Regions from separate parts of the Marinobacter fonticola genome, predicted to be linked through region 1. Evidence: riboswitches for the same ligand, from Rfam matches in the RefSeq annotation. Region 1 holds a riboswitch; the other holds the start of a gene.
What was found. Region 1 has a riboswitch for thiamine pyrophosphate ahead of thiB (thiamine ABC transporter substrate binding subunit). Riboswitches for the same ligand answer to the same signal wherever they lie in the genome.

Region 1 (5,535 bases):
ATCAAGCTCATTCGCTCCAGCGATCCCGACCAAAACACGGCCTTGTTAATGACCGGCAGCCGTCCTGTCGATGTCCTTTCGCGTCTGCTTAACCACGCGGACATTCCGGCACGGATTTCTGAAGGCATCATGTTGGAAGATGCGCGGCGCCGGCAGCCGCTGCGACCGTTTTTGGAAATTTTCGACGGTGACCGCTGGCTGACCTTCAACCCGCAGACGGGCGAACAGGGGCTGCCGGAGAACGTATTACTCTGGAATCGCAATACCGCCTCGCTGCTGGACGTCATGGGTGGCAATCAGTCCGTCGTCAGCTTCGCCATGCTGCGCCAGACAGTGCCCGCTTTGCAGCTTGCCCGAGCCGAAGCCATCGACAGCGGCCTGGGCTTCCTCAGCCTGTATCAGCTACCTATCGAAGAACAAAGCATGTTCCGGATGCTGCTCCTTTTGCCGTTAGGGGCCATGGTGGTCGCTTTCATGCGGATTATCGTGGGCATTCGAACGTCGGGTACGTTTATGCCGGTACTCATAGCCGTTGCCTTCCTGCAAACGTCGTTGTTGCCGGGCCTGGTGACCTTTATCAGTGTCGTCACTATCGGTCTGCTGCTACGGGGCTACCTGTCGAGCCTTAATCTCTTGCTGGTATCGCGAATATCCACGCTGATTATCCTCGTCATCTTCATGAGCACGGCGATCAGTATTATCGGCTATCAGATGGGCTTCAACACCGGCATGACCGTGACCTTCTTCCCCATGGTCATCCTGGCCTGGACCATAGAGCGCATGTCGATTCTTTGGGAGGAAGAAGGGCCTCACGAAGTCGTAGTACAAGGCGCCGGCAGTTTGTTGGTCGCGGTATTGGCCTATTTGTTGATGATCGCGCCGCTGGCCCGTCACCTGACGTTCAACTTCCCGGAACTGCACCTGATCGTTCTGGCCATTATTCTGCTAATGGGACAGTACACGGGCTACAAGCTAAGTGAACTGCGCCGCTTCTATCCGATGAAGGCATACGAATGATCCGGTGGATATCCCCTGCGGCCCTGAACCGTCGCGGCATGCTCAACATGAACCGCCGCAACGTCAGCTATATCGCTCAGTACAATGACCGCCGTGCCTATCCCCTGGTGGACAACAAGCTGAAAACGAAACTGGTCGCGGCGGAATACGATGTAGCGACGCCCAAGCTACGCCAGGTGGTCAGTCAGCAGCACGAGATATCCCATTTTCGCGAGCGTGTGGCGGATCTTGAGGGCTTCGCCATAAAACCCGCCAAAGGTTCGGGCGGCAAGGGCATCCTGGTGATTACCGGACGCGATGAGGATCGCTTCGTTAAGGCGTCCGGCGCCTCAGTCTCCCTGACCTCGCTGGAGCGTCACCTGACCAATATTCTCGCGGGGCTTTACTCCCTGGGCGGCACGCCCGATGTAGCGATCGTCGAAGACCTGATTCAGTGCAGCAGCACGTTGACGGACTATTCGTTTCAGGGCGTTCCCGATATCCGCATTGTCGTATTCCGCGGCTATCCGGTCATGGCGATGCTGCGTCTGGCGACCCGCTCATCGGATGGCAAAGCCAACTTGCACCAAGGTGCAATCGGAGTCGGCATCGATATTGCCACGGGTCAGAGCCTCAATGCCGTGCAGTTCAACCGCCCGGTCACCCATCATCCGGACACGGGAATGGCGCTTGAGCATATTCATGTACAGGATTGGCATACGATGCTGGTTATGGCGTCACGCTGCTATGAAGCCACGGGGCTAGGCTACATGGGCGCCGATCTGGTATTGGACCAGAACGCCGGCCCTACCCTGCTGGAGCTTAACGCCCGACCGGGCCTGGCCATCCAAATGGCCAATGGCAAAGGCCTGCTACCCCGACTGAAATACATTGAAAGCCTCAAGCGTACTCATCTGACGCCCGAAGCTCGCGTGGAATATGCCATGTCTGTATTCAGTCACACCGGCACGCTCTATACATCGCAAAAAAAGGCGCCATCTCCGCGTGTGCCGGCCTAATCAGTCATAGAAAACCCGCATTAAAAAACCCGCCCCTTCTCCAGAGGCGGGTTTTTTTTATTGGCCCACAGGGGCTTACTTCATGCCAGCGTTGATCAGCGCCCGCTCGTTATTCAGCCCTTTAAACAAGCCGTAGCACATGACCAGCAGGACAAACGTGAACGGTAGACCGACACTCACGGCGCCTGCCTGCAATGCTTTCAATGCGTCAGCACCGCCACCGAAAATCAGTGCAGCGGCAATAGCGCCTTCCATTACCGCCCAGAACACACGCTGTTGCGTCGGCGCATCCAGCTTGCCGCCGGCCGTAATGCTATCGATAACCAACGAACCTGAGTCGGATGAGGTCACGAAGAACACCAGCACCAGCACGATGCCGATGAAAGACACTACGGCAGTCAGCGGAATGTTTTCGAACATCTGGAACATGGCCAGGGAGACATCCGTCAGCCCTTCGCTAGCCAGTGGCCCTACGCCCGCCTGGATCTGCTCAAGCGCAGAACCACCAAAAGCACTCATCCAAACGATGGTGATCACTGTCGGGATAACCAGAACGGCGGTGATGAACTCGCGTACCGTGCGCCCCTTGGAGACTCGAGCGATAAACATGCCGACGAACGGTGACCAGGAAATCCACCAAGCCCAGTAGAACACGGTCCAGCCGTGGAACCAGGTTTCGTCTTCGCGACCAAACGGGTTGCTCAGCGGGATGATGTTCGTGACGTAGGACGAGGTTGTCGTCCACATTGCCTGGAATACGCCCAAGGTCGAACCGGCCAGAATGACAAACAGCAGCAGGATGGCCGCAAGGGTCATATTGATGTTACTCAGAACCCGGACACCCCCTTCCAGGCCGCGTACGACAGACACGAGAGCGACACAGGTAACGCCGACGATAATCGCAATCTGAGTACCGATGCCGCCATCAATATCAAACAGGTAATTCAGGCCTGCGGCCGCCTGCTGCGCACCCAGCCCCAGTGAAGTCGCGAGGCCGAAGATGGTCGCCAGGACGGCAAGAATGTCGATCACATCGCCGATCCAGCCCCATACGCGATCACCGAAGATCGGGAAAAACGCGGAGCGCAACGTCAAAGGCATGCCCTTATTAAAGGCGAAGAACGACAGGGATAGCGCGACAATCGCGTAGATTGCCCAAGGATGCAGGCCCCAATGGTACATCGTTGCACCCAGCGCCAACTCCGCCCCTTGGGGGGTATTGGGCTCCACGCCCAGCGGCGTACCATACCAGTCGGTGTAATAGGCAACAGGTTCCGCAACGCCCCAGAACATCAGGCCAATACCCATACCGGCTGCAAACAGCATGGCAAACCAAGAGAGTGTTGAGAATTCCGGCTTGGCGTCCATGCCCCCGATCCGGATTTTACCGACCGGCATCACGATCAGTGCCAGACAGAAGATAACGAAGATATTGCCGCTGATCAGGAACAGCCAGTCAAAATGCGCAATAGCGCCGTTTTTCGCTCCGGTAAGCAAGCCTGTGGACACCTCGGGAAAGAGAAGAGTGCCAACAACAAAAACAATGATTAGAAATGCAGTGATAAAAAATACCGACTTGTGCAGGTCAAGCCCGAGGGGCGTCACGTTGTCCTGCCCCGCCTGATAATCGGTGGAGTACTCGTCTTTTAGACCTTCGCTCACATCAAGTCTCCTCGAACGGATTAGCTGCCCTTCTAGTAAGGTAGTAAGGGCGCGAGATTACAACTATTTAAGTCTATTTATTTGAGCTCGAAAGATCAAAGTGCGTGCGTCGATCTGCAGGGTACATGGCCTATCTGTCAGACGCCTGACCGCTTTTGCTGGCCGGCAACAGTTTTGCAGCCGTATGTGCTCGAAACATTGCATACGCCGAGCAATCACCCAGCTAATCGGGTCGCAAACCGCCACGAGTCGCCACGGCACATTTATTTATAGCTCTAAAGGTGCGCAGCCTAAGAGAACAACCTCAAAGAATCAAGCACCCCAGGAAGATTAGACGCCTGCAGAACAAAGCCCACTCTGGTAGACTCCCCCTGTCCTCAACGGGGTGTCTGCGTACAAGCGCAGGCTGAGATCAGACCCGCGGAACCTGACCCGGATCATGCCAGCGCAGGGATTGAGAAACTCAAGGCCATCCCTTGGTCTCCCGCCCCGCTGTCTCTATAACGCTCCGATAAAACGTTGTTGCTGTACAACATCGTCCCTATAAACATAGTTCCTATACATTGCGGGTGGTATCCATCGTGGCGAGATCTCTCGTTTTTCTTTTTCTGACGGTCGTCGGAGCCAATGTCTGGGCGGCGCCCACGCTGACCATCTACACTTACCCGTCATTCGTGTCCGAATGGGGTCCCGGCCCGGCTATAAAAGAAGCATTCCAAAACCAGTGTGACTGCACCCTGAACTTTGTCGCACTCGACAGTAGCGTCGCCATCCTGCACCGGCTCAGACTCGAGGGCGAATCCACCCAGGCCGATTTGGTACTGGGTCTGGATGCCAGCATCATGGCCGACGCCCGTAAGACCGGCCTGCTCACAGCGCACGGTATCGATACGTCGCCACTGGCCTTGCCGATCACTTGGAAAGACGACATTTTCGTCCCCTACGACTGGGGGTACTTCGCTTTCGTGTACGATACCGAGCAGCTCGCCGAGCCGCCGTCCAGCCTTGAGGCGCTCATCAACGCGCCAGACGATCTGAAAATTATCCTGCAAGATCCGCGCACCAGCACGCCGGGCCTTGGGTTTCTGTTATGGATGCGCCATGTCTATGGCGAACAGGCGCCGCAAAAATGGCAGGCACTCCAGGACAACATCCTGACCATCACTAAAGGTTGGAGCGAAGCGTACTTTTCCCTGTTTATGAATGGCGAAGCGCCGATGGTGCTCTCGTACAGCACGTCACCGGCTTACCACATGGCCGTCGACAATACCGAGCGCTACCAGGCGGTCGCCTTCGACGAAGGGCATTACCTGCAGGTGGAACTCGCTGCGCGGGTGCGCACCAGCGAGCATCCGGAGCTGGCCAGGCAATTTCTCGAATTCATGCTGACACCGGCCTTCCAAGCAGCGATTCCGCTGAAAAATGTGATGTACCCCGCCACCGATTTGGGCGAACAACTGCCAGACGTTTTCGAACGACTGATCGACCCGCCCCAAACGCTGTACTTTGAACCGGATGCAGTGGCCGAAGGGCGCAAGCAGTGGATTGACGAGTGGCTCAACGCGACAGCACGCTGAAAAATACGCCCCCGCTCGCACATCCGGGTTGGCGCTTCTGGCCCGGGCGGATTGTCGCCCTGATATTACTTGCAGTGGTGTTGGCCGGCTTTTGTGGGCTACTCCGGGAATGGCGATGGCAAGCCATTCCCGAACTTTGGCAAAGTGCCTACCTGCGGCAAGTCATCTGGTTCAGTCTATACCAGGCCACGCTCTCCACCGCATTGAGCCTAGTTGTGGCCTTACCGGTCGCGCGCGCCCTGCACCGACAGGCCCACTTTTTGGGTCGCGGACTGCTGTTG
Region 2 (5,535 bases), 1.4 Mb from region 1:
GTTATGACGAGGGCTACATGCCGGACTTTCCGGGCGTCGAAACCTATAAGGGCCGTCTGATCCATCCCCAACACTGGCCCGAAGGCCTGGATTATGCCGGCAAACGGGTCCTGGTCATCGGCAGCGGCGCCACGGCGGTCACTCTGGTACCGGCCATGGCCGAGTCAGCGGCCCAGGTCACCATGCTGCAGCGTTCGCCCACCTGGATCGTCTCCTTGCCGGATGTGGATGTTATCGCCCGGACCCTCAACCGCCTGCTGCCGGCCAAGGCTGCATACCCGCTCACCCGCTGGAAGAATGTGGGCTTGCAGACACTCTTCTTCCAGGCCTGCAAGCGCTATCCCAAGCTGATGCGGCGACTGCTCCGGCAGCACCTGCGCAGCCAGTTGGGGCGACATTTCGACATCGATACCCACTTCAATCCCAGCTACGATCCGTGGGATCAGCGCCTCTGCCTGGTCCCCAACGGCGACCTGTTCCGTGCGTTGCGCAAGGGCGCGGCCAAGGTGGTCACCGACCACATCGACACTTTCACCGAAAAAGGCCTCCGACTGAAATCCGGCGAGGAGCTGGAGGCAGACATCGTCGTTTCCGCCACCGGCCTCAACCTGGTTGCATTGGGCGGCGCCGAAGTCACGGTGGACAACCAGGAAGTCGCACTCGGCGACACCATGAGCTACAAGGGCATGATGCTCAGCAACGTGCCCAACCTGGCGCTGGTGGTGGGCTACACCAACGCCTCCTGGACGCTAAAGGCGGATCTTACCAGCGAGTACGTGTGCCGCATTCTCAACCACATGGACCGCCAGGGTTACGATGCCTGCACGCCACACGTAGGCGACGACGTCGAGGTGGAGCCGTTTATCGACCTCAACTCCGGATACGTGCTGCGGGCCCTGGACCGCCTGCCCAAGCAGGGCGACCGCAAGCCCTGGAAGCTCTACCAAAACTACCTGCTGGACCTGATGAATCTGCGCTACGGCAGCGTCGACGATTCGGCGCTAGCGTTTTCCAGGAGAACGCCGGTGCCGGACACGATTGCGCTGGCCGAACAGCGGCGCTAAATCGGCCCGTCTTTCCACAAATGGCTCTAAAGCCGGGATCAGGGCTGTCCCGGCTTTTTTATTATCCGGGGCCCACGCTTTGGTCCGAGACAATGCCAGCGGTGTCAGCATCCTTCAACGCACTTCCCCGAGGCGTTGAACGATAGCGTTCGTCCGCTCAGCGGCACATGCACCGGCACCTCGGTGGCTTCGATAAACGACGCCGTACGGGTTCCTTCGCGCACCTTGCCGCCCTCGGTGGCCGGCTCGTTGGCATGGGAAGCAATCACACTGGTGGGCTGGACCAGGTCGTTGATGACGTAGGCCGCCTCTGTGGGCCCTGTGGTGTATGTATCGCCGATATTCATCACCGCCAGTTTGGCGCCATAGTGGCGCCGCACCACCACGTCCTGCTCGGCGGTAATACCGGTATCGCCCGAGAGATAGACCACCAGCCCGTTGCTGAACTTGAGGACGTAGCCGGTCGGTGGCCCGACATACGCGGTGATCCCGGCGGTTTTCATATTGTCGCCCAGCTCGCCGCCGATATAGTCCGGCGCCAGGCCATTGCTATGCACCGCCGGGACTGTCGTGATCCCCACCCCGCCGACATTCACCATCGCCCCAAACCGGGCCAGTACGGAATTCTCCGGGTTGCCGTCGGCGGCTCTGAGCTTGCCCGCGAAGAAGCTGGGCATCTCGCTGCCCGTGACGATTTTGGCATCCTTGGCCATGGCAATTTTCACGCTGCTCGACAATGGCGTTGCCGTTACCGAAGCCTCCGGTTTGGCGCAAGTCCCGGCATTGGGTTTGGCAATATGGCGATCGCCGATATGGTCACCGTGAACATGGCTGACCAGAACGATGTCGATGTCTCCCAACCGCGGATCGTCCGGCCCGGCCACGGTTCGACCGGCATCGTAGAGGATGCGGGTGCCGTTCGGGTCCTCGAAGACCAAGGCCCGGTCCATCGCGCAGAACTCGCCATCCTGGCTTCCCAGTGGCGTCACACGCACGTTTTCCGCGGCCATCGCGAGTGTGCTTCCGAGCATAAGCAGCGCGGCGGCGGTCACGCGTTGTCTGAATGAAATCATGGTTTGAGTCTCCCTGCCTGAATGTCCTTTTATCCGCTACGTCATTCGTTGTCCGCAAAGTCCGTCGTTCATCCGCTTCGGATACGCCATCGTCAATCAGACCGATCATACGCGAATGGACATCAGTCGCGACAAAGCCGGATCTGTGTCAGTATGGACCGTCCTGATCTAATCACCAATTCCATCAATTCGTCGCCAGGGGAGTCCGTAAATCGGACTGAGAAGGTATCGAGCGCCGCTGTTTTTACAGTCACTCGATGAAACCCTGGAACCTGATCCGGTTAGCACCGGCGGAGGAAGCGCGACATGTTCTATACCGTAGCGGCCGTGGCGGCTGCATTGCTTGTATTTACCTGGCTGGGCGTGCGCGCCCGCGTGGCCGACGGCGGCCTCGACGACTATGTCACCGCCCGTAACTCCCAGGGTGCCCGGGCCCTGGGACTCTCCTTTCTTGCATCCGGCATGGGCGGCTGGATCCTGTTCGCACCGCCTGAAGTCGGCGCCATGGTCGGGCCCATCGGCTTGGCGGGTTACGCGCTCGGTGCCGCCCTGCCATTCATCGTGTTTGCCTTCTGCGGCCCGGCGATACGCCGTCATCTCCCCGAGGGCCGCAGCATCGGGGAGTTTGCCCAAACCTGCTATGGCACCGGGATGCGGCGCTGGGTATCGCTGATTTCCGTGCTTTATATGCTCTGCTTTCTGACCGCGGAACTTACGGCGGTGGGTGCCATCACCGGTCTGCTAACCGATCTCGACGGCAACGTGGCGGTTCTTGGCGTCGCTGTTGCCACGCTGGTCTATACCGCCTGGGGCGGGCTACGGGCCAGCCTGGTAACTGACCGCTGGCAAGCCTTGCTATTGGTTGCGCTCATTCTCGTCGTCGGCGCCGTCGCCTTACCGGGACTGCCCAGTCAGGTGGAACGTTCGCCAATGCCCTCGATTCCGGTGGGCAGCGCGCTGGCCGTCGCGCTGACGCTGGTTCTCGCCGTCACCGCCGCCAACTTGTTTCACCAGGGTTACTGGCAACGGGTCTGGGCTGCCCGGGATGGCACCGCCCTGGGCCAGGGCGCCGTACTCGGCGGCGTAATCACCATTGCGGTGGTAGCCCTTGTCGGCGGCCTGGGCATTACCGCCGCCATGAGCGGTACCGATCTTGGCTCGCCGCCGATCCCCTTCTTCGCACTGCTCAGCCAAGCGCCGGATTGGCTGGCACTGGTCGCTCTCGTCCTCGCGCTGACGTTGGTGGCTTCGTCCGTCGACACGCTGCAGAACGGCCTCGCGTCGTTAGCGGTGACGGAAAAGGCCGGGCTTTCCCTGAGTGCGGCGCGCTGGATTACCGTGGGCCTGATGGTGCCGGTCGTGGTTATCGCATTACAGGGTTATTCGGTACTCCGGCTGTTCCTGGTCGCCGACCTGCTTTGTGCAACGGCGGTGATTCCCGTATTGATGGGCCTTTGGACGCGAATGTCCCGCGAAGCCGCGATCTGCGGCGCTGCTGCCGGCCTGATGGGCGCGGTGCTGCCGGGCTGGGTCGAAACGGGTAGCTTCGTAATGGGACTACAGGTGGCCAGCTTCCCCGGTGGGGTGCCGACACTGGCGCCGTTTGTGGGGGCACTCGTGGCGTCGGCTGCGGTGAGCATCGCGGTCGGCCTTGTACGACCAAGTCGTTACGGACCGTCTCGTTAAGTCTATTATTAAAAATAAGTCTATTGGCGATTCTGCAAGCCTTGGGGACTCGGCCCTGGGCGCAGGAATCGCCGATAGCTTTGAGCAAAGGCTCTTTAGTTTTCGTCTACACACGTTCACCGCCTGACGCTCATGTGTCCGGAATACAATACACTGTCTAAAACACCGGACACTCTCAATCCCCGCCAAATCTCACGCCAAACCAGCCCTTGAGCCGCAAACCGGCGCGGCAGCGCTGTCCGGATTTCCGGATACTTTTTGACCCGCCTCCCAGTGAAATTTCTAAATAGCTGTATTAATTACCTTTTTATACTTGGCACAACATAAGCATAAGCCTTCCTGCCGCGGGTTTTGCCCCGGGCCCCATTCCTACAAAAACAAGACAGGAAGGAGAATGCTATGACGATCCGAGGTTTACTCGCGGTCGCCGCGACGGCCGCCATTTCCCTTGTCACCGCCGTAACGCCCGTTCAGGCGGGCACCGTGACGTCCGACACGCTTCCGGCAGGCACTCATGCCGCATCCCGGGACCGCCAATATCAGGTCTATATTCCAGACAACCTCACCACGCCAGCCCCCATGGTGATGGCCCTGCACGGCTGTAGTCAGACCCAGGCCAACACGCTAAACGAATGGGGCCTGCAAGCCGCTGCCGATCAGTATGGCTTCATCCTGGTGACGCCCTTCATTACCAGCTACGACGGACTACGCAACCAGAATTGCTGGGGTTTCTGGTTCGACCAGCATCAGCATGAAGGCTCCGGTGAGCCGGAAGATCTGGTGCGCGTTGCCCAGACCGTCGAGTCCGAGTACAGCGTGGACCCGAACCGCCGCTACATCACCGGCCTGTCCTCCGGTGGCGCTATGACCGTCGTCGCCGCCGTTGCTCATAACGAGTACTGGGCCGCTGCTGCCTCCGCCTCGGGCTTGCCCTACGGTGAAGACGCCGCTTCGGTATCGCTGTCCGGGCAATGCCCGGGCAACGCCACCTTCCACAGCGTGAGTCAGGTGGCCAACGATATGGAAGCGGAACTGGACGACACCTACCCCATTCCGATGATGGTGTTGCAGAACAATAACGACTGTACCGTCGTGCAGCCCGCCGGCCGTAACATCCGCGATGCCCATCTGCGGGTCTTCGGCGACGCCGCTCACGACTCACCGGCGGAAGCCCAGCAAAGCCAGGCCGCGTGCAGCCCGTACTACCAGAATAACTACAGCTGCATGCATACCCGCTATGGCACCGGCAACGGCCGGTCCATCGTCGAGACCGTGTTCTACGACGGCCCACTCAACACCGCCAACAGCACCGACACCAACCACGGCCACTACTGGGTCGGCGGCGAGGATGGTAGCGAGGGCGCCTGGGCCGTTCGTGCCGGCCCCAGCTATCCGGACATTATCTGGGACTTTTTCAATCGTCATACCCGTAACGGTTCCGGCGGTAGCGATGGCTCTCCTTCTCTGACCCTACAGGGCGACAACCCGCTGGAAGTTGAACTGGGCAACAGCTTTACCGATCCCGGCGCCACAGCCACCGATCCGGAAGACGGCTCATTGAGCGTCGACGCCGATTGCTCAAGCGTGGATACCAGCACCGAGGGCGATTACACCTGTACCTACAAGGCGACGGACTCCGACGGCAACAGCGTTAACCGGACCCGCACGGTCACGGTCTTCGACCCCAGCGCACCGGACGTTACCTGCGAGAC

Region 2: it holds a riboswitch for thiamine pyrophosphate, as region 1 does, so the genes downstream of both, FXO11_RS00615 (SLC5/6 family protein) here and thiB (thiamine ABC transporter substrate binding subunit) in region 1, are expected to answer to the same signal.

The regions. Positions count from the first base shown of each region.
Region 1 is NZ_CP043042.1:1,520,383-1,525,917, reverse strand. It holds gene FXO11_RS06805 (inactive transglutaminase family protein) at 1-1,017, shown strand, start outside; gene FXO11_RS06800 (alpha-L-glutamate ligase-like protein) at 1,014-2,015, shown strand; gene FXO11_RS06795 (BCCT family transporter) at 2,091-3,677, opposite strand; TPP riboswitch at 4,049-4,148, shown strand; gene thiB (thiamine ABC transporter substrate binding subunit) at 4,259-5,254, shown strand; gene thiP (thiamine/thiamine pyrophosphate ABC transporter permease) at 5,230-5,535, shown strand, end outside.
Region 2 is NZ_CP043042.1:133,545-139,079, reverse strand. It holds gene FXO11_RS00625 (flavin-containing monooxygenase) at 1-1,064, shown strand, start outside; gene FXO11_RS00620 (MBL fold metallo-hydrolase) at 1,169-2,137, opposite strand; TPP riboswitch at 2,325-2,454, shown strand; gene FXO11_RS00615 (SLC5/6 family protein) at 2,444-3,823, shown strand; gene FXO11_RS00610 (extracellular catalytic domain type 1 short-chain-length polyhydroxyalkanoate depolymerase) at 4,223-5,535, shown strand, end outside.